One region of the Exiguobacterium sp. N4-1P genome, then DNA from elsewhere that is predicted to be linked to it. Evidence: riboswitches for the same ligand, from Rfam matches in the RefSeq annotation. Region 1 holds a riboswitch; each other region holds the start of a gene.

The links. Region 1 has a riboswitch for S-adenosylmethionine ahead of ribD (bifunctional diaminohydroxyphosphoribosylaminopyrimidine deaminase/5-amino-6-(5-phosphoribosylamino)uracil reductase RibD). Riboswitches for the same ligand answer to the same signal wherever they lie in the genome.
Positions count from the first base shown of each region.
Region 2: it holds a riboswitch for S-adenosylmethionine, as region 1 does, so the genes downstream of both, A0126_RS02135 (2,3-diketo-5-methylthiopentyl-1-phosphate enolase) here and ribD (bifunctional diaminohydroxyphosphoribosylaminopyrimidine deaminase/5-amino-6-(5-phosphoribosylamino)uracil reductase RibD) in region 1, are expected to answer to the same signal.
Region 3: it holds a riboswitch for S-adenosylmethionine, as region 1 does, so the genes downstream of both, metK (methionine adenosyltransferase) here and ribD (bifunctional diaminohydroxyphosphoribosylaminopyrimidine deaminase/5-amino-6-(5-phosphoribosylamino)uracil reductase RibD) in region 1, are expected to answer to the same signal.
Region 4: it holds a riboswitch for S-adenosylmethionine, as region 1 does, so the genes downstream of both, A0126_RS11520 (methionine ABC transporter ATP-binding protein) here and ribD (bifunctional diaminohydroxyphosphoribosylaminopyrimidine deaminase/5-amino-6-(5-phosphoribosylamino)uracil reductase RibD) in region 1, are expected to answer to the same signal.

Region 1 covers NZ_CP022236.1:2,598,267-2,605,879, reverse strand. The annotation lists gene A0126_RS13255 (alpha/beta hydrolase) at 1-380, opposite strand, end outside; SAM riboswitch class I at 441-543, opposite strand; SAM riboswitch class I at 759-863, shown strand; FMN riboswitch at 1,016-1,160, shown strand; gene ribD (bifunctional diaminohydroxyphosphoribosylaminopyrimidine deaminase/5-amino-6-(5-phosphoribosylamino)uracil reductase RibD) at 1,319-2,365, shown strand; gene ribE (riboflavin synthase) at 2,350-2,976, shown strand; gene ribA (GTP cyclohydrolase II) at 2,976-4,160, shown strand; gene ribE (6,7-dimethyl-8-ribityllumazine synthase) at 4,162-4,623, shown strand; gene A0126_RS13230 (putative bifunctional diguanylate cyclase/phosphodiesterase) at 4,903-7,554, shown strand.
Region 2 covers NZ_CP022236.1:394,959-402,571, forward strand. The annotation lists gene A0126_RS02110 (MBL fold metallo-hydrolase) at 1-384, opposite strand, end outside; gene A0126_RS02115 (arsinothricin resistance N-acetyltransferase ArsN1 family A) at 458-958, opposite strand; gene A0126_RS02120 (1,2-dihydroxy-3-keto-5-methylthiopentene dioxygenase) at 1,147-1,686, opposite strand; gene A0126_RS02125 (methylthioribulose 1-phosphate dehydratase) at 1,702-2,322, opposite strand; gene A0126_RS02130 (2-hydroxy-3-keto-5-methylthiopentenyl-1-phosphate phosphatase) at 2,319-2,978, opposite strand; gene A0126_RS02135 (2,3-diketo-5-methylthiopentyl-1-phosphate enolase) at 2,975-4,165, opposite strand; SAM riboswitch class I at 4,246-4,347, opposite strand; SAM riboswitch class I at 4,552-4,654, shown strand; gene mtnK (S-methyl-5-thioribose kinase) at 4,731-5,900, shown strand; gene mtnA (S-methyl-5-thioribose-1-phosphate isomerase) at 5,897-6,943, shown strand; gene A0126_RS02150 (sugar ABC transporter substrate-binding protein) at 6,963-7,613, shown strand, end outside.
Region 3 covers NZ_CP022236.1:2,176,855-2,184,467, forward strand. The annotation lists gene A0126_RS11230 (GNAT family N-acetyltransferase) at 1-210, opposite strand, end outside; gene metK (methionine adenosyltransferase) at 352-1,560, opposite strand; SAM riboswitch class I at 1,689-1,815, opposite strand; gene pckA (phosphoenolpyruvate carboxykinase (ATP)) at 2,048-3,616, shown strand; gene A0126_RS11245 (EAL and HDOD domain-containing protein) at 3,684-4,940, opposite strand; gene A0126_RS11250 (alpha/beta hydrolase family protein) at 5,105-5,845, opposite strand; gene ytkD (RNA deprotection pyrophosphohydrolase) at 5,817-6,290, opposite strand; gene A0126_RS11260 (glucose-6-phosphate isomerase) at 6,424-7,613, opposite strand, start outside.
Region 4 covers NZ_CP022236.1:2,232,914-2,240,526, reverse strand. The annotation lists gene A0126_RS11560 (DinB family protein) at 1-342, shown strand, start outside; gene A0126_RS11555 (arsenate reductase family protein) at 378-731, shown strand; gene gcvH (glycine cleavage system protein GcvH) at 796-1,179, shown strand; gene A0126_RS11545 (thioredoxin family protein) at 1,281-1,559, shown strand; gene A0126_RS11540 (class I SAM-dependent methyltransferase) at 2,109-2,747, shown strand; gene A0126_RS11535 (S-ribosylhomocysteine lyase) at 2,751-3,215, shown strand; gene A0126_RS11530 (PLP-dependent cysteine synthase family protein) at 3,212-4,135, shown strand; gene A0126_RS11525 (bifunctional cystathionine gamma-lyase/homocysteine desulfhydrase) at 4,128-5,294, shown strand; SAM riboswitch class I at 5,354-5,460, shown strand; gene A0126_RS11520 (methionine ABC transporter ATP-binding protein) at 5,540-6,562, shown strand; gene A0126_RS11515 (methionine ABC transporter permease) at 6,559-7,224, shown strand; gene A0126_RS11510 (MetQ/NlpA family ABC transporter substrate-binding protein) at 7,258-7,613, shown strand, end outside.

The sequences.
Region 1 (7,613 bases):
GCAGGAATCGCTAACGCTGCATTGATCGTAATCAATCCGTCAGCAGGTAATCCTTCCGCGACGAGTGCAAGGGCAAGTGTCGCACCCATCGATTGTCCGGCGATGAAAATGGACGAACAATGATTGGTTAAGACGTCGAACCCTTGGCGGAGGCTTTGTTTCCAATCTTCAGCAGTCGACGCTTCGAAATCACGGATGCTCGTCCCGTGTCCGTCGAGACGCGGGGCATACACGGTAAACCCTTGGGCGGCAAACTGCTCTCCGACAGTACGGACGCTTTGAGGGGTTGCGTTAAAACCGTGAGACAGTAAAATACCGATTGGACCTCGTTCAATCAAAAAAGCTTCTGCGCCAAACAGGACGGGTGATGATGAATTCATAAAGGGTTCCTCCTTCTATTAAAAAACTCGTAGTGCTTTAGGCGCACTACGAGATTCTCGTAAGTATCATCCAAAGCATCGGCTTTGCTGGTCGGAGCACCTTGCATGTTGCAGGTTGCCGTGGGTTCGTAGAGCCAGATCTCTCGCCCACTCTTGATATATCGTATAGGAATTGTCGGAATAATCATTGTGAAGAGAATAGCATTGATTGAAATACGTTGTCAAGACGTCAAAAAGAAGTCGAAATTGATAAACTGGGTAATTTGGTTTAATTTTGAAAATATGGTTGACTTGAGAAAGGAATCCCCGTAGTGTAAGCATTAGATTCACGACATAAGAACGACTTGAAACATCACACATATGAACTTCATACCGTAGCACTTATCGAGAGAGGTGGAGGGACTGGCCCTACGAAACCTCGGCAACAGACTTCTTACGTCGTACTGTGCCAATTCCGTCAGACGTTTGTCTGAAAGATGAGCGGAGCGGATTCTGCCTTAGTGCAGATGGAAGGATCCTTTTCTTTTAAGAGAAGGGTCCTTTTTTTGATGTTTTCCTAAAAAAAGAGAATGAAATACAATTCATTTTGTATTTTAGAATGACCTGTGCTAGTCTTGAGCTGTATAACTCAATAACCAGTTCTTCGGGGTAGGGTGAAAATCCCAACCGGCGGTGATGCGATTGATAAATCGATGAGCCCGCGACCTGCAGTGTACGCACTGTGGCTGACTTGGTGAGACTCCAGGGCCGACGGTAAAGTCCGGATGGGAGAAGGACGAAACAATGCGCTTGCTGCCATTTTCTGAAAAAATGTTTTCAGGGAAAGGTCTGTTTCTGTATGTGTAAAAACAGAAACGCGAGACGCTTATTTCGTCAATCCTTCAATCACGACGCCCCTTTTACAGGAGGCGTCTTTTTTATTGAAAGGAGCGGAAAAAATGGAAACATTCATGAGTTATGCGATGCAACTAGCACACATGTTAAACGGTCAAACGAGCCCGAATCCGAGTGTCGGCTGCGTCATCGTCAAACAGGGGCGGATTGTTGGTTTTGGGGCCCACCGTTATGCGGGAGGACCCCATGCCGAAGTCGAAGCGCTCCTCATGGCAGGTGAAGCAGCACGCGGAGCCGATCTCTACGTGACACTCGAACCGTGCAATCATCACGGCAAAACACCGCCGTGTACGGAAGCAATCCTCGAAGCAGGAATCAATCGTGTTTTTATCGCGACAGAGGACCGCCACGCGCTCGTCGCAGGAAGCGGTATCACACGTCTCCGTCAGGCGGGGATTGACGTCGAAGTCGGTCTACTAAAAGACGAGGCAGTGGCACTGTATGAACCATTTTGGACGGCGATTGAACGAAAACGTCCGCATGTCACAGTGAAAGTCGCCCAAACGATGAACGGGACGATTGCGACGGGTGAACAACGCTTTATCACTTCGGAAGCGGCACGTGCTGACGGACGGCAGTTACGCGGGATACACGACGCGATTCTCGTCGGAAGCGACACGGTGATCATCGATGACCCGGCACTGACGTTGCGCAGTTCGACCGGCATCGAACCGGTCCGTGTCATTGTCGATCGCCGCGGGCGCCTGACTGAAACATTCCAAGTCTTAAACGATGGCTTGAATCCGACGTACTGGCTGACGGAACAGCCACGAACAAGCGAACGGGCGAACGTGACGGTTTTCGTCGGGACGTATGCGACACCGGACCAAATCCTCGAACTTTTATATGAACAAGGTATTCGCAGTCTGTTGATTGAAGGTGGTCCCACGATTCAATCCGCATTTTTAGAAGCGGATCTCGTGGATACGATCGAACTCTATCAGGCACCGTCCCTCTTCAGTGGGACCAAGTCTCTGACGACGGAACAGGACATCGAAGACCGTTTTGATTTAGTGAAAATGAACCAAATCGGACAAGACGTCCATCTCCAGTATGTACGAAAGGAGAGGATGACATGTTTACCGGATTGATTGAAGAACTCGGCACAATAAAACGGAAAGTCCCCCGTCCGAACGGGCTGGCGCTCGAAATTGAAGCGACAGCAGTGCTTGACGGAACAAAGATTGGCGACAGCATTGCCGTTGATGGGATTTGTTTGACGGTGACGGCGATGACGAAGAGCGGATTCACGGCCGATGCCGTCCATGAGACGATCCGAGCGACGTCGCTGCAGACGTTACGGGTCGGAGCAGCCGTTCAACTCGAACGCGCGATGCCGGCGAATGGACGGTTCGGCGGTCACTTCGTCAGCGGTCATATCGACGGAACGGCTCGGTTTCTCAGCCGGCGACCGGACGGTGAAGCGATGGAATACCGTTTTGAGGCAGGCGACTGGAGCAAGTACTGTATTCCGAAAGGATCGATTGCGATTAATGGGACGAGCCTGACACTGCAACATGTCGGAAACGACGCGGTGACGATTTCATTGATTCCCCATTCACGCCAAGTCACGACGTTCGATCGCTTGCAGACGGGTGCCCTCGTCAATATCGAATGTGACTTGATGGCGAAACATCTCTATCACTTTACGCAGAAGGATGCGAAAACGGACTGGTCGGCATTTTTAGGAGGCGAAGCATGATGAACGGATTTGATTCGATTGAAGAAGCAGTGGATGACTTAAAACGCGGACGACCGATCATCGTCTGTGACGATGAAAACCGTGAGAACGAAGGGGATCTCGTGTTACTTGCGGAACATGCGACACCCGAGATGATTAACTTCATGATCACTTACGGCAAAGGACTCGTCTGTGTCCCGGTCAGTCCGGATATCGCAACACGACTCGAACTCCGGCCGATGACAGATGTCAACACGGATCCGCACGGAACGGCTTTTACGATCAGCATTGATCATGAAGATGCGAAAACCGGCATCAGTGCAGCGGAACGGGCAATGACGATTCAGCGGATGTTGACGGATGGTCCAAAGCAGTTCAAGCGTCCCGGACACATCTTTCCGTTGATCGCAAACGAAGGCGGCGTTCGCGTCCGGCGTGGTCATACGGAAGCAGGGATTGATTTGGCACGGCTCGCGGGAAGCGCCGAAGCGGCCGTCATCTGTGAAATCATTTTAGACGACGGGACGATGGCACGGGTTGATGATTTAGTGATGTATAAAGCAGAACATGATTTAAAAATGATTACGATCGATGCTCTCGTCCGCTATCTCGAGCGCTCTGTCCGCCGTGAAGCGGAAGTCTTGTTACCGACGAGGCACGGGGCGTTTCGGATGCTTGGTTATACGACACCTGACGCCAAGGAACATGTCACGGTGCTATCAGGTGAAGCAGAAGACGGGATGCTCGTCCGGGTTCATTCCGAATGTCTGACGGGTGACGTCTTCGGATCAAAACGGTGTGACTGCGGTCCGCAACTCGACGCGGCGCTCGACCGGATTGAACAAGAAGGCGGCGCTGTCCTCTACTTGCGTCAAGAAGGGCGGGGGATTGGTCTGATGGCGAAGCTGAAAGCCTATGAGCTCCAAGAACAAGGACTTGATACGGTCGAGGCGAACCATGCGCTCGGATTTGCAGCCGACTTACGCGACTACGCCGTCGCAGCAGCGATGCTTCAGGACCTCGGTGTCACGAAAATCCGTTTGATGACGAATAACCCGGATAAACAGCAAGCGCTCGAAACGTACGGCATCACTGTGCTTGAGCGGGTTCCGCATGAAGTACCGGCAAGTTTAGAAAACCACCAGTATCTCAAAACCAAACAGACGAAGCTCGGGCATCTGCTCGATCTCGAAGGAGGAAAATAAGATGGTATACGAAGGATTTTTAACGGGCGAAGGACTCCGGGTTGCGATCGTCGCGGCACGGTTCAATGAATTGATCACTTCTAAATTAGTCGGAGGAGCAAACGATGCCTTCCGTCGTCACGGTGTCGAAGCGGATAGCGTCGATACGGCGTGGGTGCCGGGCGCATTCGAGATTCCGCTCGTCGCGGAGAAACTGGCGAAAAGCGGTAAGTATGATGCCATCATCACACTCGGTGCCGTCATCCGCGGTGCGACGTCGCATTACGATTATGTCTGCAATGAAGTCGCGAAAGGTGTTGCCGGTGCGTCGCGTGAGACGGGTGTTCCGATCATCTTCGGTGTATTGACGACGGACTCGATTGAACAAGCGGTCGAACGGGCCGGCACGAAAGCAGGGAACAAAGGGTATGAGTCGGCGGTCTCTGCCATCGAGATGGCGAACTTGTTACGCAGCTTTCAGTAATGTTTCTCTATCGGATGTAAAACGGGGACAGACGTAAAAGTCAATCCGCCACCTGTTAAATCGTTCAAAAGGAATCACTCGTTTCACGCGACTCCTGCAGGAAAGCGCGTGGAAAATGAGCGATTCCTTTTTGAGGTCGCGCCCCTCTTACATGCGATAGAAATTTTTTTGGTTTTTATCAATAATTCATGGTCACGGATACACGGGATGGTATAACCACCGTATAATAATAAAAGTACGGAAAACTTAGAAGTTTGGAAGAAAGGGGGGCGAATGAACATGAAGCGGATTCATTACGTATACGGCGTTCTTTTATTTAGTTTGAGCTATTATAGTTGGATCTGGTTTTATGCCGATCGACCGGAACTGGCATCGTGGGGAAATAACATTTTTTCTATCATAGGCTGTATAGCTGCAACATTATTCTTACTGCACACATATCGAACGAATGGCCGGGACCAAGGCCGGTTTTTTCTCTATCTTGCTTTCGGAACAGGAAGTTATCTGATTGCGGAACTGATTTGGATGTCTTATGAAAATATCCAACAGGTTGCCGTTCCTTTTCCCGGTCTGCCGGACCCTTTTTATATGTTGCAATCGTTCTTTTTCTTTATGGCATTTCTTCATTTGATTCGAAAATACGTGACGAAACATCAATTGATTCGATTCGTGTTTGATATTTTAATCGTCATGACTGTCGCTGTGACATACAGCTGGTTTTTCTTGGTTCGTCCTTCTTTAGCGGATGGGCAAGCGTCGACAGCGGAAAACTTCGTCGCGTTCGCGTATCCGATGAATGATGTCGTATTGCTGTTTTGTGTCATCAGCATCTACTTCTTAATCGAAAAACGACAAACTGTCACACGACCGACCTGTTTCTCCTTTTTGTTAATCGGAATATTAATTCAGATTATCGCCGATACCCTTTTTCTATATATGACGACCATCCATGGGTATGAGAACACCGCAGCGATTGATCCGTTATTCATTTTAAGTTTATTGTTAGTCGCGATTTCCGGTCATGCGGGAGAAGTGACGATGGAACATATCCGAGTCGATCAGGAAGAAAGGCAATCCTTACATCTCGGGCGATTGTTTTTACCGTATTTCCTCGTACTTCTATTGTTCTCAACAATGCTGTTTTATGCGCAACGGGGAGATGCCTTAAATGGATTGATGATTGGTTGCGGGGTGACGATTCTCTTAATTTTAGTCCGGCAAATTTTAATGATTTTAAGTAACCATCAATTGATTCAAGAAATCCACCATAAGGCGGACGAGTTGGAAGAGAGTAAGGAACGTTATGAATCACTCTTTACGTATCATCCGGATGCCGTTTATTCTCTTGATTTGAAAGGACAAATTGAAAGTGCGAACCCATCATTCGAAAAACTGACGGAACATTGTGAGAGCGAGTTGATTGGTCGGTCGTACGATCAATTGCTTGGACAAGGCACTTCTGCCATGGCGGATCAAGATAAGATGAGCGCTGAACAATTCGAGACGGTGTTTCGAAAGGAAGGTGGCAACAATGTCCTGCTCAGCGTGACGACAATTCCGATTCGTGTCCGAAAACGACTTGTTGGTTTGTTCGGCATCGGTCGTGATATCACAGACATGCGGAAAAATGAATTGAAAATCCATCAGCTTGCGTACTATGACCATTTGACGAAAGCGGTCAATCGAAAGTACTTCGAAGAGATGTTACATCATTTAGTCGAGCAAGAACAAAGTCAAAAAACGATCATTCTCTGCTTCATCGACTTAAACGATTTTAAACTCGTGAATGACTCGTTTGGACATCACATCGGCGATCAATTGCTGATTCAAGTCGCAGAACGCTTACGCCGCGCGACAGAAATCGAAGACGTCGTCGCCCGACAAGGGGGCGATGAATTCACGGTCATTCTCCGTCATATCGTGTCGGAAGAAGGGGCGAGAACCCGGACCGGGCGCCTTCTTAACCAGTTGAGCATACCGTACAATATTGAAGGACTTGAAGTCGTCTCGAGCCCGAGCATCGGAGTAGTTCGCCATCAAAGAACGGAACCGAAACATGTCGTGACGTTATTAAAACAAGCGGATTTAGCGATGTATCAGGCAAAGGCAAAAGGCGGAAAAACGGTCGTCTTCTTTGATGATATTGCGGAAGCGGCGTCATACCGGCTACGACTTGAGTCGGAGCTCCCCCATGCGATTGAGACGAATCAACTCGTCCTGTACTATCAACCTCAAGTCGACACCATCACGTATCAGATGGTCGGTGTCGAGGGGTTGGTCCGTTGGAATCATCCGAAGCTCGGAATGATTTCACCGAACGATTTCATTCCCCTCGCGGAAGAAGCGGGGATGATCATTCGTCTTGGCGAATGGGTTTTACGTGAAGGCTTTTTGCAGGCGAAGCGCTGGGAACAGGCAGACATCGCCTTGAAGGTAGGCTTGAATGTATCGATGCAACAGTTCCATCACCCAACGTTCGTCCTGACGTTGATGCAACTTTTAGCAGAAACAGACGTCGACCCGAGACGAATCGATTTAGAAATCACGGAGGTATCGGCAGTCGAAGACATCGAGGATACGGTCAAGACGATGCATCGTTTGAAAGAGCTGGGGTTCACGATTTCGATTGATGATTTCGGGACAGGCTATTCCTCATTATCCCGTCTCGTCGATTTCCCGATTGATACGTTAAAGATTCCGCGTGAATTTGTTAAAAAAATCAATATCGAGACGAGTGGGTATGCGATGATTTCCTCCATCATTCATTTAGCAAAATCGCTGGATGTAGCAGTCATCGCGGAAGGGGTCGAGACGCTCGAACAAGTCAACGTCTTGAATCGCTTGAAGTGTACACGGATGCAAGGTTATTATTTCGGTCGTCCGATGCGGCCTGAAGCCATTGAGCCGTTGCTCTATCCGGATCAGCGCTAAGTGTAACCGAATCAGTTTGAAACTTTTTCCAAAATCGACTCGTAGACACAGGTAAACGA
Region 2 (7,613 bases), 830 kb from region 1:
GACACCGTGTTGACCGTTCGTGCGGAAAACTTTGACATCACGGAGTGTCACACCCTGGTCGAACGGCTGAACGTCGGTGAAACCGGCCTCTTTAATGACAGAGGCGTCCGTCGCGTTTTGGGCATAGAGCGGAACCGTCTTCGGTAACAATTGTTTTGCGGCCTCATCGAAATGATCGGCGTGAAGATGTGTCACGAAGACGGCATCCGGGTCGAGTAAGGTCGAGACATCGACTGGTAAGTCGACAAGGGGGTTGCGGTGGGTGTTCGGTGTATGGTCGAACGGAGGAAGCGAACCCTTTTCACCGAGAAAAGGATCAATTAAAAAAACTTGGTTGGCATAGGTCAAGACGAGTGTCGCATTTCGAATTTGCTGGATGTTCACAGGAAATCTTCCTTTCTTGTACGAATCTTCCTCGTCTCATATTCCCGATTTGCCGAACCTTTAATCCAAAACATCATTGGTCCGGTTTAGGGAGAATTTTTTCCATGGCCAGGACATCGACGTAATACCCGTTTAACATTCCTTGTTCTTTAAAGGTACCGACGATTCGGAATCCGGCTTTGATGTAGAGTTTTTGTCCGATCCGGTTGAAGGGGAACGTAAAGAGAATCAGCTTATGCATGCCGTGAATGATTGCATGTTCTTCGATGATGTCGAGTAGTCGTTTTCCGATTCCTTGTCCGCGGTGGGTCCGTGTGATGTAGACGGACAGTTCGCCGACGGACTGATAGACGGGACGCGGATTGTAGGCATCGAGCGAAATGAAGCCAAGAATCTTTGCCCCTTCATAGGCAACGTAACCGGCATGTCGCTCGGAGCGTTCACTGAACCATTGCTGCATGAAGGCGAGATCTTTCGTATCCGTCTCGAGCGTCGCGATCCGGTCTTCGATTCCTTCATTATATATGGCGAGCACGTCCGGTAAGTCGGTTTCTTGAACGAGACGAATCATCATACACGTCAGCTCCTTTTTGTGTCCTTTTCTTCATTATATCGGAGATGGACGAAACAAACGGCATGTTTCTAGAATAGGAAATGCTTCCGTACACGCGCTTTCCTCAAACATGTTTGTCAGACGACGTTTCCGTACAAAAAAAGCCCAGGTCCTCTATTGCTAGAAGACTTGGGCCGGACCGGACTGAATTAGTTTGCTGAAGACAGGGCGTCCCGCTCGTAAATCGGCACCCAGCCGTCCGTCGTGACGAAGATTCGGATCGCCACCACTTTCCGGTCTTCCTGGAGCGTGAAGTAGTGGCGCGTGTTGACGGGAACGGAAATCAAATCACCGGGATTGAGCTCGATGTTGTAATAGCCGACCTCCTCGTCTTTAATCGCAAACACGCCATGGCCGCTGACGATGAAGCGGACCTCGTCATCGGTATGATGGTGTTCTTTTTGGAAGTTGACGAGTAATTCATCGAGATTCGGTGTCGTATCCGACAGTGCGATGATGTCAGCCGTCTGGTAACCGCGACGTTCCGAAACATCTTTAATCTCGTCCGCGAATGTCGTTAAGATCGTCTGTTTGTCGTCATCCGTTAATGTAAAGTTCTCGACGAGGTCGCCCGGTAACTTCGAGACGTCCCATTGTTCATATAAGACGCCGCGTGAAGCAAGGAATGAAGAGACCTCATTTTGATCCGTATACCGTTCGTTTGTCTGTTGGAAAAGTACTGTTGCCATTGTAAATTCCTCCTTTTAATGAATCGCCTGTCGGCACGTTTGTAGTTTTAAGGTGTAACTGAACAAAAACTCGAATGCTTCCAACTGTTTTTTCGCTTCAAAGGCAGTCGGTGCCCAGACGGTGATGCCGTGATTGCGAATCAGGACGGCGCCGCTCTCGGCATGTACATGTGCTGCAAAGGCAGCGGCAAGCGTCGGAATGTCGGCATGGTTCGGGATAATCGGCACACGGACTTCCGCATCTTCTTCCCAACGGCCGAGTGCCTTGATGATTTCCTGACCGGCAAACCGAATCTCGCCTTGGTCGCCGTACAGTTCCGAAATGACATTATTGTCAATCGTATGGACGTGAAGGGAACACCCGGCAGTCGTTCGGTTGAAGACCTCGACGTGGAGCAACGTTTCGGCAGAGGGACGACCCGTCTGTTCGCCGATCAGTTGACCGGACGCGTCGACATGGACGAAGTCGTCCGGTGTATCCTGCCGTTTGTCCTTCCCGCTTGCCGTCACGAGAAATTCAGTCGGTTGATCGGCTGTCCGGATGGCGAGATTGCCGCTTGTGCCGGGGAACCAGTCGCGTGCTGCAAGTTCCTGTTTGACGGCACGTAATTCTTCATATCGTTTTAAGAAGGTCATGTGTACACCACCTTTGTCTGCAGATGATTCAATATGTCATGAAAGTTTTCAAACGGCGTATACGGGATGCCGTGCTGTTCACATAGCGTGATCAGATAATCCCGTGCATAAACGTGATCCGCCTGCTTAGCCAGTTCAAAATCTGTTACGGAGTCGCCGATCGCGATGATCGTGTCACCGTTCTGCTTCAGCTTCCGGGCGATCGAGGTTTTGCAACAGCCGCATTGATTTGTACAGGCCGCGTCGCAGGCATGCGGCCATTCGATTCGAACCGTCTCCTGGCTGAAGTCACTGCCGTTGCAATAAATCGCTTCGTCCGTCAGTACATCCGCAAGAATCGGCTGGACAAAAAAGTCGATCCCGCCGCTGACGATGGAAAAATCAATCTCGTTTGATTTGGCAAAAGCGAGTAAGGTGTCGAAGCCGGGACGAATGACTGCCTGTGTCATCAAGAAATCAATGTAGTCCTGTTTTTGACTGGACGGAAGCAGCTGAAACATCTGTCCGACGCCGGATTGAATCGAGAGCGACCGGTCGAGCACACCTTGTTTTAACGGTTCAAATTTTTCCGGCGGAGCGAACTCCTGCATCAAGGCGATGATATTATCGTGCTCCGTTACTGTTCCGTCAAAGTCACATAAAATCCGGATCGTCATTTCGTGATCCCCCAAGCATCGAGAGCGACACGTAATTCCTCGTGCCGGTGGGCGGCACTTGTCAGTGATTCGCCGGCCAGTGCTGCGCCCAGTGCCTGGCGGAAAGCGATGACTCCGGCCGCAGCACCTTGCGGATGACCGTGGACACCGCCTCCGGCATTGATGACGGAATCGACGCCGAAATCACGAACAAGCTGGGCGACGAGACCCGGGTGGATTCCGGCGGACGGGACCGGGAGAATTGTTTTGGTCTCACCGATTCGGGTCGCTTCGACGGCAATCCCGCGGGCCAAGTCTTTGGCGAGGGCGACATTCCCGTACGGCGACGGGAACAGTGTCAAGTCGGCACCGGCAATCCGCGGCAACGTTCCGAGCAGGACCGGGGCGGCAATCCCGTACTCGGGACTGGCGATCAAGGCACCGCTCAACGCCGGATGATTAAAGATCGGGACCGGGATTTCCGGATCGGCTGCCAGTTCCCGCAAGACATCAAGCCCGTATGTAAACGTGTTGAGCAGGAGGGCTGTCGCTCCGGCTTCGACCAGTCGTTTCGCCTGCTCTTTCAAGCGGAAGACCGGACCACTCAATGTAATCGCATAAAGGGCCCGTTTACCGGTCCGTTCATAGTGTGCATCGAGGACTTCCCGTCCAATCCGCGCCCGGTCGAGTGCCGGTGTCAGCGGATTGTCGTATAAGATTTCGTCATCCTTGACGAGATCAATCCCGCCGGCGAGCTGGGCTTCCAGTTGTTCCCGTAAAAAAACGAGATCCCGTCCGATGACGCCTTTGAAGATGCTCATCAACAGGGGGCGATCATGGACTTGGATCAATTGGCGGACGCCCTCAATGCCGAATTTAGCACCGGGGAAATCCGGTGTGAATGAAGCGGGAAGCTGAAGATCCGTCAGTTTGATTTGACCGTCGAGTGACAGCTTGCCGAAGACGGTCGTCAAAATCGCCGAAAAGTCTCGTGAGACGTTGTGTTCCGGATAACGGATCGTGACATACCCTTTTCCGTCGTGTTCTTCCGTATGGACGACTTGTCCTTTAAAGGATTCAAGCTGTTGTTGTTCCAAGTGATTCAAATCGGTCCATGAGCCGACCGTCAGACCGAGGGCGATTTGCTCTGCCCGTTTTGGTAACTGATCGGTCACGCCGAGTTGGTAAGTTGCGGTAATGTACGCCATGATCGTCGTCTCTCCCTTGTTAAAAAATACAAAAATGGTCCCTCGTCAATGACAAGAGACCATGAAAAATTGCGCGTGGACTCTTATCTGTCAGCGTGTTAGCTGCAAGAATTAGCACCGTGCCAACTGGTCGGTTGCTGCGACATCATAGGGCTCGTCCCTCCGTCTGCTCTTGATAAGAATTGGATGAAATTGTGAAATCTAATTGCAATTTTTACATGAGATGGACGTGATGTCAAATAATTTTTTGAAAATTTATTTTTTTTGAAATCAGCTTCTATAGATGGCGGTCTTTTAAATGGTTTTTCACTAAAAATTGGAATTGACAGATGATTTAAGACGGGCGTAATATTCGAATCAACATCGAACACAACAACCACATATGACTCTTATCGTGAGTTGGCAGAGGGAATTGGCCCGAAGACGCCGCAGCAACCGACCATCCGGCACGGTGCTACATCCAACAGACATTCGTCTGAGAGATAAGAGGACGGATGATACCCCGCGCCTCTTTTCTATGACGAAAAGCGGCGTTTTTTTGTGTAGAAATGAAGGGGGAAGCAAGATGGCATATCAAGCATTTACAGAACAGGACGCCATTAAACGTGTCCGGGAACTCGGACTCATCGGACAGGAAGAAGCGACGGCAGAAGAAATCGGCGACGGCAACTTGAACTTAGTCTTTCGGATTCAGGCAGGGAAAGAACGTTTGATCTTGAAGCAGGCATTACCTTATGCAAAAGTCGTCGGGGAAAGCTGGCCCTTGTCACTCGAGCGGGCCTGGATCGAACAGTTGGCACTGAAGGAATTCGCAAAATACGCGACGCCATTCGTTCCACGGGTCTTTCATGCGAGTCATGAAGAAGCGTATACAGTGATGGAGGACTTGTCGCACCTGCAAATCGTTCGGACGGGATTGCTCGCAGGCGAAACCTACCCGCTCCTTGCAGAACATGTCGGTTCTTACTTGGCACGGACGTTATTTTTCACGTCAGATTTTGCGCTCGGTCCGGTCGGAAAAAAACAGGTCGCACGTGACTATTACAACCCGGATTTATGCGACATTACGGAAAAGTTAATCTTTACGGATCCGTTTTACGACGCGGAAACAAACAACATCGAGAGCGGCTTGGAAACAGACGTACAGCAGCTCTGGCAGGACGAAAAACTGAAGCGGGAAGTCGCGAAGCTCGAAACGTTGTTCATCACGAAAGGGGAGGCCTTATTACACGGAGATTTACATACAGGAAGCATTTTTGCTTCGGCGGGCGAAACGAAAATCATCGATCCGGAGTTCGCTTTTTACGGACCGTTCGGGTTTGATGTCGGTCAGTTCATTGCCCACCTCTGCTTTGCGGCGTATCCGAACTATGCTGAGTTGCGGGAGAAGCGGGTGAAGGATATCGATACGTTCTGGCTGACGTTTGCTTCGACGTTCACGGCACTGTGGGAACGGGAAGCCGTCGAACCTTTCCGGACGGTACCCGGGCTTGTCGATGATGTCCTCAGTACAATTCTCCAAGACGCGCTCGGTTTCGCCGGTTGTGAACTGATCCGGCGGACGATTGGTTTGGCACCGGTCGCTGATTTGGAACAAATTCCGGATGCTGCGACGCGCCTTGAACGGAAACGTCATGCGTTACGCCTCGGGACGGCATTGATTAAACGGCGCGGCGAATGTAAGACGTTTACCGATCTCCGGAATTTTGACGTGACGGAGGAATTGAGCCGATGAGCGAGTTTATCCGTAGTGTCATCTATGAGCGGGCGTGCTTAAAGATCCTTGATCAGACCCGTCTCCCGCAAGAAGAACGGTACGAAGTCATTCATGATTTGGCGCAAGCGGTTGAGGCGATTAAACAACTTCGTGTCCGGGGGGCGCCGGCAATCAGTCTGTTCGGTGGATTCGTCCTCGTGCAGGAAGCGTTCCGGACGACGGGATCGCTTGACGAGGTCAAACAAAAACTGTTGACGGTATCGGCGGAGTTACTGGCGACCCGGCCGACCGCCGTCAATTTGCGGAACGTACTCGATGCGCTCAATCAGCTTATCCTTTCGAGCACAACGCTCGAGGAACTGCCGAAACGTCTGGAACAAAAAGTAATTGCCCTTTATGAAGCCGATGCCAAGACGTCACGGCAAATCGGTGTGCATGCGTTGGAGCTGTTTCAAGCGGGAGACCGGGTGTTGACGATTTGTAACGCCGGATCGATTGCGACAGCGGCGTACGGGACGGCACTGGCCCCGTTTTATCTTGCGAAGGAACAAGGCATCCCGTTATCCGTCTATGCGTCGGAAACCCGGCCTTTGTTGCAGGGGGCGCGCTTGACGACATGGGAGCTGCAACGGGCAGGGATTGACGTCACCTTGATCACGGACAATATGGTCGCGCATACGATCAAGGAAAAGCAGATCACCGCCATCATCGTCGGCGCGGACCGGATCACCCGTAACGGGGATACGGCCAATAAAATCGGGACGTTCCAGCTGGCGTTACTCGCACGTGCCTTCGGGATTCCATTTTATGTCGCGGCACCGCTGTCGACGTTTGATGTGACGAGTTTATCAGGTGACGAGATTGAAATTGAAGAACGCGATGCTAGTGAAGTGACACAACTGGCGGGGAAAGTAACGGCACCAGCCGGAACAAAGGTCTTTAATCCGGCGTTTGACGTGACACCGCACGAGCTCATCACGGCGATCATCACGGAACTCGGCGTCATTGAACGGCCGAGCGTGGAAACGATCGAACAGGCGATTGGACAACAGGTCATCTAAACAGACAGGAGAGATCGAGATGAAAAAATTAGCATTCTTACTCGCACCGGCGGTCTTGCTGGCTGCTTGCGCCAATAGTGAAGCGACACCGACGAAAAAAATCAGCGGTGTGCCGGAAAGTGTCCAAGGCGACATCAAGATTGCCGTCATCCGCAATCTGGCGTCCGATGATCATACGAAACAATTTTTAGACGGTGCCCGTTCGGAAGGGGAGGCGCTTGGGTTTAAGGTCAACATGTTCATTTCCGAAGGCAATGACGTCAAGTTCAAGGAACTGGTGGCGCAAGCCGTTCAGCAGGATTATGACGGACTGATCATCTCGCACGGAAAAGAAGATTATTCCTACGACATGATTAAACCGGCGATCGACAAAGGGATTCAGGTCGTGACGTTTGATACGGTGACGAAGAAAAAGGACCAGACGTTAACAGGCATCACGGAGACATTCCAGGATGATCACAAACTGGCAGAACTTTCACTCGATGAAGTGACGAAAGTGAAAGACGACAAGCCGGTCCGGGTCATCAAATTGTGGTTCGGTCCGGGGTTTGCACCGCTTGACCGCCGTCAGGAAATCTATAAGACGTATGAAGCGGACGGCAAAATCAAGACGCTTGAAACGGTCGGACCGACGAATTTCCAGGATGTCCAGGGCGATATCGCGACGAAG
Region 3 (7,613 bases), 420 kb from region 1:
TTCCTCGATAATGGCGACATTGAAATATTCTCCCCGCGCTTCCTCCGCCGTCCGAATTGCTCGAACGACTTCTTCTTGCGGATACGCCTCTTGTACGAAATGGGCTTTCGAGCTTTCCGAGTAAATCTCTTCATACGTATCCATCCAAGAGGTGATGGCAATATCATGAATGCGTGCCGCATCAGTAGGAATTGCTTCGCGTATCTCCATATCGGACTCCCCCTTTTTTCCGTTTACCGGTACATGTTCTTTTACCCTGTTCTAGAAAAATCATTCGTTTCCCTCCAAAATTCGAGACAAACAAAAAAAGTTCAGAAACAAACTCGTGCGAGTCTGCTTCTGAACTGAAAATTAAGCGAATCGTTTCGCTTGTTCTTCAAGAATTGCTGCTTTATCAGTTTGCTCCCATGGTAATTCGATATCTGTACGACCGAAATGACCATAAGCTGCTGTCTGACGATAAATCGGACGGCGAAGATCAAGCATCTTGATGATCCCTGCTGGGCGAAGATCGAAATTTTCGGCAACGAGTTCGACGAGTTGTGCTTCTGGAAGTTTACCTGTTCCAAACGTATCAACTGCAATCGATACTGGGTGCGCGACACCAATCGCATACGCAAGTTGAACTTCTGCTTTATCTGCAAGACCAGAAGCTACGAGGTTTTTCGCGACGTAACGTGCTGCATATGCTGCAGAACGGTCAACTTTTGTTGGATCTTTACCAGAGAATGCGCCGCCGCCATGACGTGCATAGCCACCATACGTATCAACGATGATTTTACGTCCAGTTAATCCTGCATCACCTTGTGGTCCACCGATGACGAAGCGACCTGTCGGGTTAATGAAGAACTTTGTTTCCGCATCGATGTATTCTGATGGAATCACAGGTGCGATGACATGCTCTTTCAGGTCTGCTTGGATTTGCTCAAGCGTCACTTCTTCTGCATGTTGTGTTGAGATGACGATTGTATCGACACGAACCGGTTCGTTGTTCTCATTGTATTCTACAGTTACTTGCGTCTTACCATCCGGACGGAGGTAGTCAAGTTGTCCAGTTTTACGGACTTCTGCGAGACGACGAGCAAGTTTGTGTGAAAGTGAGATCGGAAGTGGCATCAATTCAGGCGTTTCTTTCGTTGCATAACCGAACATGAGACCTTGGTCCCCTGCACCGATTGCATCGATTTCTTCATCTGACATGTTACCTTCGCGTGCTTCAAGCGCTTGGTCAACACCGAGAGCGATATCTGCTGATTGCTCATCGATTGAAGTCAATACAGCACAAGTGTCTGCATCGAAACCATATTTAGCGCGTGTATAGCCAATCTCACGAATTGTTTCGCGAACGACTTTCGGGATATCGACATAAGTCGATGTCGTGATTTCACCTGCGACGAGGACAAGTCCTGTCGTGACAGATGTTTCAGCAGCGACACGAGCATTCGGATCGGCTGCGAGGATTGCATCTAAGATAGAATCCGAGATTTGGTCACAGATTTTATCCGGGTGACCTTCAGTAACTGACTCCGACGTAAATAGTCGGCGATTAAGGTTTGTCATGTTTGACCCTCCCAAAAAAGAATTTGACGGTGTACTCATTTCCCCTAGTTGAGTGGGACGGTAAAATGAAAAAAACCTCTCCATGTCCAAAAAATGGTCAGGGAAAGGTTGTGCGTTCTTCCTTTACCCTCTTATCGTTCGAAGTGTTTACTTCGCTTCAGGAGAGCACCTTTTCCTTCATTAATAGAATTCTTAATGTAGGACGGTTGCCGGGTTTCTTCGGGCCTTGTTCCCTCCACCTGCTCAGAATAAGAGTATCCGTTACGAATTACATGATATAAAGTTGTGACCACTCTGTCAAGCTACGTTTTAATTTCTAGTCGAAACTTTCCCGAAGAGATGTTAAACTGTTAATGCTGAAAGCGTTTCCAAATAAATAGAAATCAGCGCTAAAAAAGGATTGCTCACCCTTTAGTATGTCATATATAATAAATGTGTCATACTAAATGTCAGAGCTAAACCAACGTAGGGGAAAGGTGGGGTCAGGATGCCGATGACGGTCCTGAATATCGAAGAGCTACTCAAGAAGGAGCATGTGTTCAAACAACTATCTGTTGCTGAGCTAGTCGAACATGCAATTCGTAACGAAGAAGGGGTTCTTGCTGAAAATGGCGCTCTGTCTGTAGAAACGGGGAAATTTACAGGTCGTTCACCTAAAGACAAGTTCATTGTTCGCGATCAGTCATGCGAGTCACATATCGATTGGGGCCATGTCAATCAACCGATGGAAGCAGACAACTTCGAACAACTTTTACAAAAAGTTCTTCGCTACATGAATGAAGCAGATCAGCTCTACTACACAGAAGCTGCTGCTGGTGCAGACACTCATTTTACCCTTCCGGTTCGGATCGTGACACAATATGCTTGGCATAATTTGTTTGCAAAACAACTATTTTTGCGTGAATATCCGACAGAAGCTGCTTTTGAGCCTTTCACGGTTATTTATGCGCCTCACTTCAAAGCAGATCCGAAAGTCGATGGAACGAATTCCGAAACGTTCATCGCCATGTCATTCGAACATCGGATTGTCTTAATCGGTGGAACAGAATATGCGGGCGAAATCAAAAAATCGATTTTCTCTGTCATGAACTACCTTTTACCTCAACGAGACGTCTTATCGATGCATTGCTCGGCTAACGTCGGTCATGAGGGTGACGTCGCTTTATTCTTCGGATTATCCGGTACTGGTAAGACCACACTGTCTGCTGACGACAGTCGTCAATTGATTGGTGACGATGAGCACGGGTGGTCCAACGACGGCGTCTTCAATATCGAAGGTGGCTGTTACGCAAAAACGGTCAACCTATCGCACGAAAAAGAACCACAAATCTTTGATGCGATTCGTTTTGGCACTGTCCTCGAAAACGTCGTCCTCGATGATGCACGAATTCCTGACTATGATGATACGTCAAAAACGGAAAACACACGGGCCGCTTATCCGATTACAGCGATTGATAATATTGCAGTACCATCACGCGCCGGACATCCGAAAACGATTGTCTTTTTAACAGCTGATGCTTACGGCGTCCTGCCGCCAATCAGTAAGTTGACGAAGGAGCAAGCGATGTATCACTTCTTATCCGGGTATACATCGAAGTTAGCCGGGACAGAGCGTGGCGTAACAGAACCGGAAGCGACATTCTCGACATGCTTCGGTTCACCCTTCTTACCGCTCATTCCTGAAAAATATGCAACGATGCTCGGTGAGCTCATCGACCGGCACGGTGTCACGGTTTACCTCGTCAATACAGGCTGGACGGGTGGCGCATATGGGACGGGAAGTCGGATGAAGCTTGCATATACACGGACGATGGTCAATGCAGCTGTCAACGGCACACTCGCTGATATCCCGACGGAAGAGCATCCGATTTTCGGGCTACACATGCCGCTCGAAGTCCCTGGTGTCCCAAGCGACTTACTCAACCCTGTCAAAGTTTGGTCGGATGCTGATGCGTATGAACAACAAGCACGGGCTTTGGCGACTAAATTCAAACAAAATTTCACACGGTTCGATAGTGCAACTACTGAAATCAAATCAGCAGGGCCACGTGTTTAATTAAATTAAGATAATTAAAAGGCACCAGACACTGTATGTTCAGTGAGCTGGTGCCTTTTAACGTCCATCAGACGATTGAATCTTCTTCATCCGGTTGCAAATGAAGTTCTTTTTTAGTCAACCAATCTTGACTCTCTTTTAATAGTGCATAGGCACGCTGTTTTGAAATACCAAAACGATGGGTTAGTTTTTCAAACTGTTCAAATTCACCACGGTCGGCACTAATCGCGAGCAATAAACAATCACGAAACGGATGATCTTTTCCTTGTAACACGATTTTCAACGTCGACTCGATTGGTAATTGATCAATGATTTCATCAATATCGACTGACAGTAATGCATCGATATGCGAGAGTAAGCCAATCATGTAGGCACTTTCCGGACGTAACGTCTTTGTTTCAAGTGCAAATAACTCGCATAACTTGGCACAATGCAGTGAAGAACGCAACAACTCGTCTGACCACTTGTACGGACTCGCAAGTCGCATCTCTCGTAAAACGATTAACGAAATCCAACTTTTAAGTTGTGAAAACCCGAGTAGTGAAATCGCTTGACGAACGGATTCGACGGTATTTCGAAGACCAATCCCGGGAGAATTGATGAGCTGGAGGACTTGCACACTAATGTATGGATTTCCTTCGATTTCATCGACGACTTGGTCATAATACTCATCTGATTCGAGCCACTTCAACATCTTTAACAATACAGGCAATTGTGGCGGAACAGCCTTCCCTTTCATCAACATCGGTTTTGCATAAAAATAGCCTTGGAACCAGTCGTACCCCATGCTCAAACTACGAAGATGATCTTCATGCGTTTCGACACGCTCTGCCAACAAACGGATATGCGGATAGTTTCGTTTAACGATATGTAAAATCGCACTTTGTTCACGTGGGTTGATTGCTTCGATATCAATTTTTATTAAATCAATTAAATCAAACAACTCTGGACCATGATTTCGTAATAAATCCGTCACGAAATCATCCAAGGCCAATTGAAATCCAGCCTCTTTCCATTTTTTCAAAACCGACAGCATATGTGAATCGATGACGACGGTCTCAAGCACCTCGATGACAAATCGTTCCGGATCTAAGTGATCAATCAGCTCACCTTGTAATAAATCACCGGTGAAATTGATGAATAAACGTTTTCCTTCTGCCACTCGATCGACACCTAAATGGACGAGCGTATTCGTCAACACGTCCATCGTCGCTAATTCACCATCAAAAATAGCAGGCGCTTCCACTGAACGATATAATAATTCAAATGCATCGATGGCACCGGATCGATTCACGATTGGTTGTCGTGCCAGCAAGATTTCCATCCCGTTCTCCCCTTTTGTCTTCCACCCTATTGTTCACTTCATATTTTCTAGTATACCAAATATTGTTTTTTGTTTAAAAAATGCTTTTTTAAAACATATCAATGTTACTGATTTCCTAAAAAAAGTCACCCCGGCTGTTCGAGGTGACTACATCCTATGTTCCATCAGCGCAACATCCAATCGATGATTTCCTTCGTCACAGCAAATTTTTCGTGCAACGGAAATTGATGGGCCTGCTCGTAAATACGAAGCCGCGTCTGACTCGGATAGCGCGCAGCATAATTCGTTGCATGACGTAAGCGAACCTTTTGATCGTACCGTCCGTGAATCAGCAAGACTTGCCCTTGTGGAGCGGCGTAGAGCGGCGAACGGATTTGATACGCTTGTTGTTGCGTCTCTGGCAATCCACCCGTGAAACGGCGTAACATTTTTTGCATCGTTCTCTGTTCTTCATATGTCCAGACGAGATTCGTCACCCCTGCCCATGAGACCGTGCGCGCGACCGGGCGATGATGTGCCAACAACAAGGCCATCTGCCCACCACGAGAGAAGCCAAACACCGAGACGCGTTCCGCGTGACGGGTTAACCAATCATATGCCCCTGTTGCATCACGAATATCATGATGACCAAAATCTTCCTTCCCTGTGCCTCCTAAGTTCCCTCGGTAAAAAGGGGCCATGACTAAAAATCCGGCTTGAGCAAACTGCATCAGTCGCGTCGGTCGAACCATTCCGATATTACGTGTCCCGCCACGTAAATACAGCATCCCTTGCCCATTCGGACGTGTCGGTAAAACGACATAGGCACCGACCCGTTCGTGATCAGATGTTTCATAGTATATACGAAACGTCCGGAAGGGACCTTGCTTCGGCAATTCAAACCAATCGGCGTTCGGCGAGTACACGAAGTGTCTCCGGAAGGACACGGTCCTTCATCATAAAGCTGTATTTTCGATTCGCGTCAAGACGCTGCGGGAGGTCGTCCAACAAAAAGGCTCCGTCTGTCTCATCGACAGCGAGATGCGGAACGAGTGATTCGATTTCGGCGAAATAGATATTCTTAATGATTGTATCGCCTCGTCCTTCGACACGATATTGACCAATGTAGGCGAGGCTTGCGATGCTACCGCCTGTCTCCTCCATCACTTCCCGGCGTGCCGCTTCTTCCGCTGTTTCACCCGGTTCGACTTTTCCCCCAGGAAACTCGTACCCGCGCTGCTTATGATGCGTCAATAGCCATTTCCCCTCGTACACGGCAATGACCCAGACATGGAGAGGTTTTGTCGAGAAAGGATGATCATCGAAACTCAACTCAACTTGATTTTGATAGTAATCTAAAAATCTAATCACGTACGTGCACCTCATTTCTTCTTCTACCTTCACTTTACCTGTTTCGAAAGCATTCTAAAAGTGAAAGTGCGTAGGAATCGAGGAGAATGACAAAAAAAGGCATCCCCTGTCATCCAGGAGATGCCTTTCCAACTTATTTCAAGCGTGCTTCGAGCTCTGCTTTTTCTGCTTCAAAACCAGGTTTTCCGAGAAGTGCGAACATATTTTTCTTATATGCCTCAACACCCGGTTGGTCGAATGGGTTAACTCCAAGAAGATAACCGCTCATCGCGCAAGCTTTTTCGAAGAAGTAGAACAAGAATCCGAGATGGTACGGCGTCATCTCTGGTAATTCGACTGTTAAGTTCGGAACTTGACCATCTGTATGAGCAAGTAACGTCCCTTCTGCCGCTTTATCGTTGACGAATTGGATTGATTTCCCTTCGAGGAAGTTCAAGCCGTCAAGATCTTGTGCATCTTTTTCAATCGTCAATTCATGACGCGCTTGACCGACTTTAATGACCGTCTCAAACAAATCACGACGCCCCTCTTGCACGTATTGACCCATCGAGTGTAAATCTGTCGAGAAGTCGACCGCTGCCGGGAAGATCCCTTTGAAGTCTTTTCCTTCTGATTCTCCGTACAACTGTTTCCACCATTCTGATACATAATGTAACGCTGGTTCGTAGTTAACGAGAAGCTCGATCGTTTTTCCTTTTGCATATAATGCATTTCGGACGACAGCATATTGATATGCTTCATTTTCAGCCAGGTTTTCGTTCGCAAATTTCTCTTGTGCGTCACGCGCGCCAGCCATCAATTCTTCGATTGAAATACCAGCAGCAGCGATTGGCAAAAGACCGACCGGTGTCAAGACAGAGAAACGTCCACCGACATCATCCGGAATGACGAACGTCTGGTATCCTTCTGAGTCAGCAAGTGTTTTTAACGCCCCACGTGCTTTGTCCGTCGTTGCATAAATTCGGTTTTTTGCTTCAGCCTGACCGTATTTCTCTTCCATGAACGATTTCAACAATCGGAATGAAATTGCCGGCTCCGTCGTCGTCCCTGATTTAGAGATGATGTTGACCGAGACGTCTTTTCCTTCAAGCACTTCAAATAAATCGTGCAGATACGTCGATGAAATGTTATGACCCGCATAAATGATTTGTGGCGCCTTCCGCTCGTCTTTTGATAACAGGTTGTGGAAGGAATGACCTAACATCTCGATTGCGGCACGCGCTCCGAGGTAAGATCCACCGATTCCGACGACGAGCAAGACGTCTGAATCTGATTTGATTTTTTCAGCTGATTCTTGAATGCGAGCGAACTCCGCTTTGTCAT
Region 4 (7,613 bases), 370 kb from region 1:
GAGTGTGTCGGCCATTTGTTCTTGTGGGACCGGTATTACCTCGATCATGCCGTCGCGAAGCTCCCTGACGATCGACTGACGTTAGTCGAGACGGACTTTGATGAGTTCAACCGGTTAGCGGTCGAGTATGCGCATCATGTCGACGCATTGACGTTACTGAAAAAAGCAATCGCGGTTCGAAGCGATCTCGTGACGCAACTCGGACGGTTGACGGACGCGCAGTATGAACAGACGTATGAAGGGCGCTTTTGTCCCCGTGAGTTCGTCGCGTCGTTCATCGCTCACGATCACCATCATCAAGATCAAATTGATGCGGCACTCGCGCGCTTGAAGGAACACTGATTTATCTGCTAGTCTTAAAGGTGAGGTGATGAAATATGGTAACGATGTATGGGTATCCAAAGTGCAGTACATGTGTCAAAGCGAAGAAGGCGCTTGAAAACAACGGTGTCGAAGTCGATTACAAACACATCGTCGATGAGACACCAAGTGCCGCGACGATTCGTGAACTCCATCAAAAAAGTGGCGAACCGCTGAAAAAATTCTTTAACACGAGTGGTCAATCCTATCGTGCCGCCGGGCTGAAAGATCGCTTACCCGACTTGTCGGAAGAAGAGCAGTATGCTTTGCTCGCAAGTGACGGGATGCTGTTGAAACGTCCAATCGTCACGGACGGGACAGATGTCACACTTGGATTTAAAGAAGAGATGTATCAAGGAAAATGGTATTAAGAAGCCGATTGAATTTGGTATACTAAAACCGTTAGTCCACTATAGAACACAGGGGGAATCGCAAATGAGTCAAGTCAAAGACAATCTACGGTATTCGGAAGAGCATGAATGGGTCGAAGTAACAGGCAACAAAGCACGAATCGGAATCACGGATTTCGCACAGCACGAACTCGGTGATATCGTGTTCGTTGAGCTTCCAGAAGTCGGAGATACGATCTCAATCAACGAGCCATTCGGTTCGGTTGAATCGGTCAAGACGGTTTCAGAGTTGTACGCACCGATTTCAGGGAAAGTCGTTGCAATCAATGAATCACTCTCCGATTCCCCAGAACTCGTTAACGAATCACCATTTGAAGGTGCATGGATGGTTGATATCGAGCTAGAAGATGAGTCACAAGTTGAAGCATTGATGGATGCTGCGGCATACAAATCAATGATTAACGAGTAATACTTAAAGTAAGACGGACAGGGGTGAAACGATTTCGTTTCATCGCTGTCCTTTTTTTTGTATACTGGCTTCAGAAGCACGGGATAACAGGAGGGGTCAAGATGAAGGAAGTAACAGAAGTACCAGCAAACGGGTTGTTGTATGTCTATGCACCGATGTGCGGCACATGTGCCATCGCCAGTCGGATGCTCGACATCGTCGAAGCGACGAAAGACGAGGAATGGATCCAAAAAGCGAATGGCAATTTCATTCCTGAATTTTTAGAGCAGGCGCAAGTCATGAGTGTGCCGGCATTACTCAAAGTAAAGGATCATCAAGTCGTAGAGCGGTTATATGCGTTCCAAAACGTCCAAAACGTCTTTGCGTTTTGTGCAGAATAACAAGAAAAATCATTGGATGATTTTTCTTTATGTTAAATTGTCGGAATATTTACAATAATTCATTGACAATGACAATTTATGAATGGTATATTCATATCAACTTCTAGAAATGCTTTTATAGGAAGTCTGGCAGAGGTATAGAACTTGATGTTTCTCGTATTTAGAACCATTCAATGACATCCTAAATCTTTTTTTCTGTTTCCCCTTAAGTCGTCCCCCAAAGACGAAGCGGTTCAAAAAAGAGGTGGTGGATTCGAATGGTCGATCTGACTACTGTGACATCTTGCTTTTATAGTTCGAAAGGGCGCCGTCCTCTGATGTGACGAACGAAGAAGTTCGCATCAGAGCTGGGTTTTCCTTCGTTGCATTTCTAACCACATTATTCGTGTTGTCGGTTCTCCGGCAACGCCTTTTTTTTGTTTCCGAAAGATTTTGAAGCTGTCGCCTTGCTAATCAGAATTGTCCCTGCTACAATGCGATTAAGGAAAAATACTTTAATTCATATCCGATTAGTCGGAATTAAAAGCGGGATGCGGAGGACGAAAAGGCATGACAGTACGTTTCATGGATGTATTTACAGAGTGGGCGTCATCTTACGACGACACAGTAACGGGGCAAGATCCGGAGTACAAAGAAGTCTTTCGCCGTTATGACGAAATATTAGAGACGGTCGCTGAAAAAGCGATGTCACCCGTTGCCGAATTTGGCGCAGGAACAGGCAACTTGACGCAACGTTTGCTTGCGCGTCATGAGCAGGTACTGGCGATTGAACCAAGTCCGGAAATGCGCGACATCTTAATCAATAAAATTCCGGCGCTGGCTGTTCAAGATGGTCATTTCTTATCGTTTGAAGCAGCAGATGCAAAAAGTTTTGTCTCGACTTATGCGTTTCATCATTTGACGGATGAAGAAAAAGGACAGGCCGTCGATTTGATGGCAGCGATTTTACCGGCAGACGGAAAGATCGTCTATGCCGATACGATGTTCGTTTCTGAGGCAGCACGTCTAGAAACGATTGCAGAAGCAAAAACTCAAGGGTTTGACAACCTTGCAGAAGATTTAGAACGCGAATTTTATCCACTGCTTCCAGTGATGGAACAGATTTTTACGTCACGCGGATTTAACGTGACATTCACACAATACAATCACTTCGTCTGGCTCATAGAAGCCGAGAAAATGGGGGAATAAATCATGACAATCAAAAAAATGAACGTAGAAAGCTTTAACTTGGACCATACGAAAGTCAAAGCACCATATATTCGTGTAGCAGGCTATAAAGAAGGTAAAGTCGACCAAGTCGTCAAATATGATATTCGTTTCACACAACCGAACGTCGAGCAAATGCCGATGCGTGCGATGCACACACTCGAACATTTACTTGCTGAAAACATCCGCAACTATTCGGACGACGTCATCGATGTTTCGCCAATGGGCTGCCAGACTGGTTTCTACATGGCGATGATGAACTTTGACTCAGTCGAAAAAATGAGTGAACTCGTCGAGAAGACATTGAACGACGTCTTAGCGGCTGAAGTGATTCCGGCACAAAACGAAACGCAATGTGGGTTTGCGAGCGCACACGACCTTAAAGGAGCGAAGCACTATGCCGAGAAAATGCTTGCCGGTCGCGACGAATGGGACATCGTCTTCGGATGATCGCGAAGTCAGTCCGCGACCTCGTCGGAAATACGCCACTGTACGAGATTACTTCGTTCGATTTGCCTGCTGGTACGCGGATTTTGGCGAAGCTCGAATGGATGAACCCTGGGGGCAGCGTCAAAGACCGCCTCGGTATCCAACTCGTTGATGCCGCAATCGAACAGGGTTACGTGACACCAGGCGGAACGATCATCGAACCGACTGCCGGCAACACCGGCATCGGTTTGGCGCTCGCCGCTAAAAAATATGACTTACAGGTCATTTGTGTCGTCCCGGAAAAGTTCAGTCAAGAGAAACAGACGTTGATGCGGGCACTCGGCGCGACTGTCGTCAACACGCCGACTGAACTCGATATGCAAGGCGCAATCGATAAGGCAAAAGAACTCGGACAAACGATTCCGAACAGTTATGTGCCACTCCAATTCGAAAACGAAGAAAACTCGGTCACTTATCAGCGGACACTTGGTCCGGAGCTTGTGGCGGAACTCGGTCACATCGACTGGTTCGTCGCCGGATGCGGATCAGGTGGAACGTTTGCCGGAACGACGGCTTTCTTAAAAGAACGCTTCGGGACAAAAGGGGCAATCGTCGAACCGGAAGGCTCCGTCCTCAACGGAGGGTCAGCCGGACCGCATAAAACAGAAGGAATCGGGACAGCTAAATGGCCGAGTCTCGTTTCTCGTGATTTAGTTGAGGAAATTCATACGATTTCTGATTCGGATGCTTTTACGAAGGTCCATGAACTGGCGGCACGTGAAGGGTTACTCGTCGGCAGTTCAGCAGGAGCGGCACTCGCCGCGGCGCTCGATATCGCCCAGCGCCATCCTGGAAGTACGATTGTCACCGTCTTCGCAGACAGTGCAGAACGGTATTTGAGCCAACAAATCTTTGAAAAGGTGGACGAGACACATGCGTAAAAAAACAGCGTTGATTCACGGAGGAACGGGTGTAGACAAGGCAACGGGTGCCGTTACACCGCCAATCTATCAAACGAGCACATATAAGCAAGAAAAAATCGGTCAATTAAAAGACGGGTATGAGTACTCGCGCACAGCAAACCCGACGCGGACGAGCATCGAACGATTGATTGCTGATCTTGAAGGAGGCGTCCGTGGATTCGCATTCGGATCAGGGATGGCGGCGATCCATGCTGTCTTCAATCTGCTTCAGTCTGGCGACCACATCGTCATGACGGACGACGTCTACGGAGGAACGTTCCGCTTGATGCAACGTGTCCTACCGAAGTTCAACATCGAAGTGACATTCGTCGATACGACGGATCTCAGCGCGACGGAAGCGGCGATTCAGGACAACACGAAGATGCTCTACGTCGAAACACCGACGAACCCGTTATTAAAAGTGACGGACATCGAAGCAATCGCAGCCATCACGCGTCGTCACGACTTGAAGCTCGTCGTCGACAACACGTTCGCGACACCATACTTGCAACAACCAATCGCGCTTGGGGCAGATATCGTGCTGCATAGTGCAACGAAATACATCGGCGGACACTCGGACGTCGTCGCAGGGCTTGTCGTCGTCAACGATGATACGCTCGGCGAAGAACTCCACTTCATCCAAAACTCGACGGGTGGAATTCTCGGACCGCAAGACAGCTTCTTGCTTGTCCGTGGATTACGGACGCTCGGTATCCGGATGGAAGCGATCGAAGAGACAGCACATGAACTTGTCAGCTTCTTGCAAGCGCAAGACGTCGTCTCGAACATCTTCTACCCGGGGCTCGCATCGCATCCCGGTCATGCGATTCAACAAAAACAAGCGACTGGTTTCGGTGGGATGATCAGCTTTGATGTCGGTTCAGCTGCAAATGCAGAGAAACTTGTGGAAGCATCACACTTCTTCACGCTTGCTGAAAGCTTAGGGGCGGTCGAAAGTTTGATTTCCGTTCCGGCACGGATGACACATGCATCGATTCCAGCAGAACGTCGGGCGGAACTCGGCATCACGGATGGTCTCGTCCGGATCTCGGTCGGACTTGAAGATGCAGAGGATTTGAAAGAAGATTTAACGCATGCTTTCAGTCTGCTCGAAAAAGTTTCTGAAAAAACTGTTTGACAAGCAAAATAACCCCTGCTAATATTCAAAATATATTAAAAACAACTAAATACCGATAACTCTTATCAAGAGTGGTGGAGGGACTGGCCCGATGAAACCCGGCAACCGCGGAATTTATTTCCGAAGTGGTGCTAATTCCAGCAGACGAACGTCTGCAAGATGAGAGCAAATGGTTTTGTGTACTGAAAGTGCGCGCGTTTGCTCTAAAACGTGCGCACTTTTTTTTATGTTTAGGAGGGACAGTAGTGATTCGTTTACAGGATGTAGGAAAGATTTATCGCTCGAAGCGCGGCGAAGTCGAAGCTGTCGCAAACGTCGATCTCACGATTGAGCGCGGCGAAATTTTCGGAATAATTGGTTATTCCGGTGCAGGGAAGTCAACGTTGATTCGCCTGCTGAACATGTTAGAAGCACCGACAAGCGGTTCGATTCAAATTGACGGTGTCGAGATGACGACGTTACGACCGAAAGAATTACGCGGCGTCCGGAAAAATGTCTCGATGGTCTTTCAGCACTTCAACTTGCTTTGGTCACGAACGGTCGAAGAAAACATTATGTTCCCGCTCGAACTCGGCGGATATCCGAAAGCACGCCGGAAAGAACGGGTCGCCGAGCTGATTCAACTCGTTGGACTCGACGGTCGCGAAGGCGCTTATCCGTCACAACTATCCGGTGGACAAAAACAACGCGTCGGGATTGCCCGCGCACTGGCATCAAACCCGGACGTCTTATTATGTGACGAGGCGACAAGCGCCCTTGATCCGAAAACGACGGACTCGATCTTAGAGTTACTCGTCGACATCAATAAAAAACTAAAACTGACGATCGTCTTGATCACACACGAGATGCACGTCATTCAAAAAATCTGTCACCGGGTCGCCGTCATGGAGGCCGGAAAAATCGTCGAACAGGGTCTTGTTTCAGAAGTCTTCCGGCATCCGAAACAAGCGATGACAAAAGAATTCGTCAAACAACTGACGTCGTCTACAGAAAACGAGTTGACGTTCGCGAAACTTCGTGAGCGCTATCCGACAGGGAAAATCGTCCAGCTGACATTCGTCGGTTCGACAGCAGAAAGTCCGATCCTGGCAGAAGTCATGAAAGATTCGACCTTATTATTTAATATCATCGGCGGGAACGTCGGACAGACGCAAGACGGTGCACTCGGAACGTTGTTCATCCAACTGATTGGTGCGGCACATGAAACACAAGCGGTCATCGCGAAACTTCAAGCGAGTGACGTGGAAGTGGAGGTGGATCACCGATGACGACATTCTTTAACGACCTCGATTGGGAAATGGTCTGGACGGCGACCGGCAGTACCGTTTATATGACAGCCGTCGCGGGTCTAGCGACTTTCATACTCGGTTTAATCATTGGTCTGTTGTTGTATGCGACGAATGAAGACTTATTGTTTAAGAACCGGGCACTGTATTCCGTGCTCAGCTTTTTAGTCAACATCTTCCGTTCGATTCCGTTTATTATATTGTTGATTTTATTGATTCCAGTGACGCTCATCATCGTCGGATCGTTCTTAGGACCAACAGCGGCACTTCCGGCACTGATTCTTGGGGCGGCACCGTTTTACGGGCGGATGGTCGAACTGGCACTGCGTGAAGTCGACAAAGGTGTCATCGAAGCAGCGGAATCGATGGGGGCAACGAAGTTCCAAATCATTTATAAAGTGTTGATTCCGGAAGCACTACCAGCAATCGTCTCCGGTATCACCGTCACGCTCGTCGCGCTCGTCGGTTACACGGCAATGGCCGGAGTAGTCGGAGGAGGAGGACTCGGGGACATGGCATATATCGAAGGTTTCCAGCGTTCTCAAAACGATGTCATCGCCATCGCGACATTGTTGATTCTCGTCATCGTCTTCATCATTCAAATTATTGGTGACCTGCTCGTAAAAGCAATCGATAAACGATAATACTATTTTTAGTTAACTTGGGAGGAATTATTCATGAAACTTTGGAAAAAATTCGTCGGTACAGCAGCAGTATCCGTCTTAGCAGTCAGTCTTGCAGCATGTGGGGAAGAGTCTTCAGGAGACGACGCGAAGACACTTGTCATCGGTGCTTCAAACGTTCCCCATGCTGAAATCCTAGAGCACGTTCAAAAAGAGTATGAAGCAAAAGGCTACAAACTCGAAATCAAAAAGTTCCAAGATTATGTGTTGCCGAACAAGGCACTCGCTGAAAAAGAAATCGATGCAAACTATTTCCAACACGTTCCGTACCTTGAGCAACAGGAAAAAGAGAACAAATCTTATAAATTTGAAAATGCAGGCGGCGTCCACGTTGAACCGCTCGGCGTTTA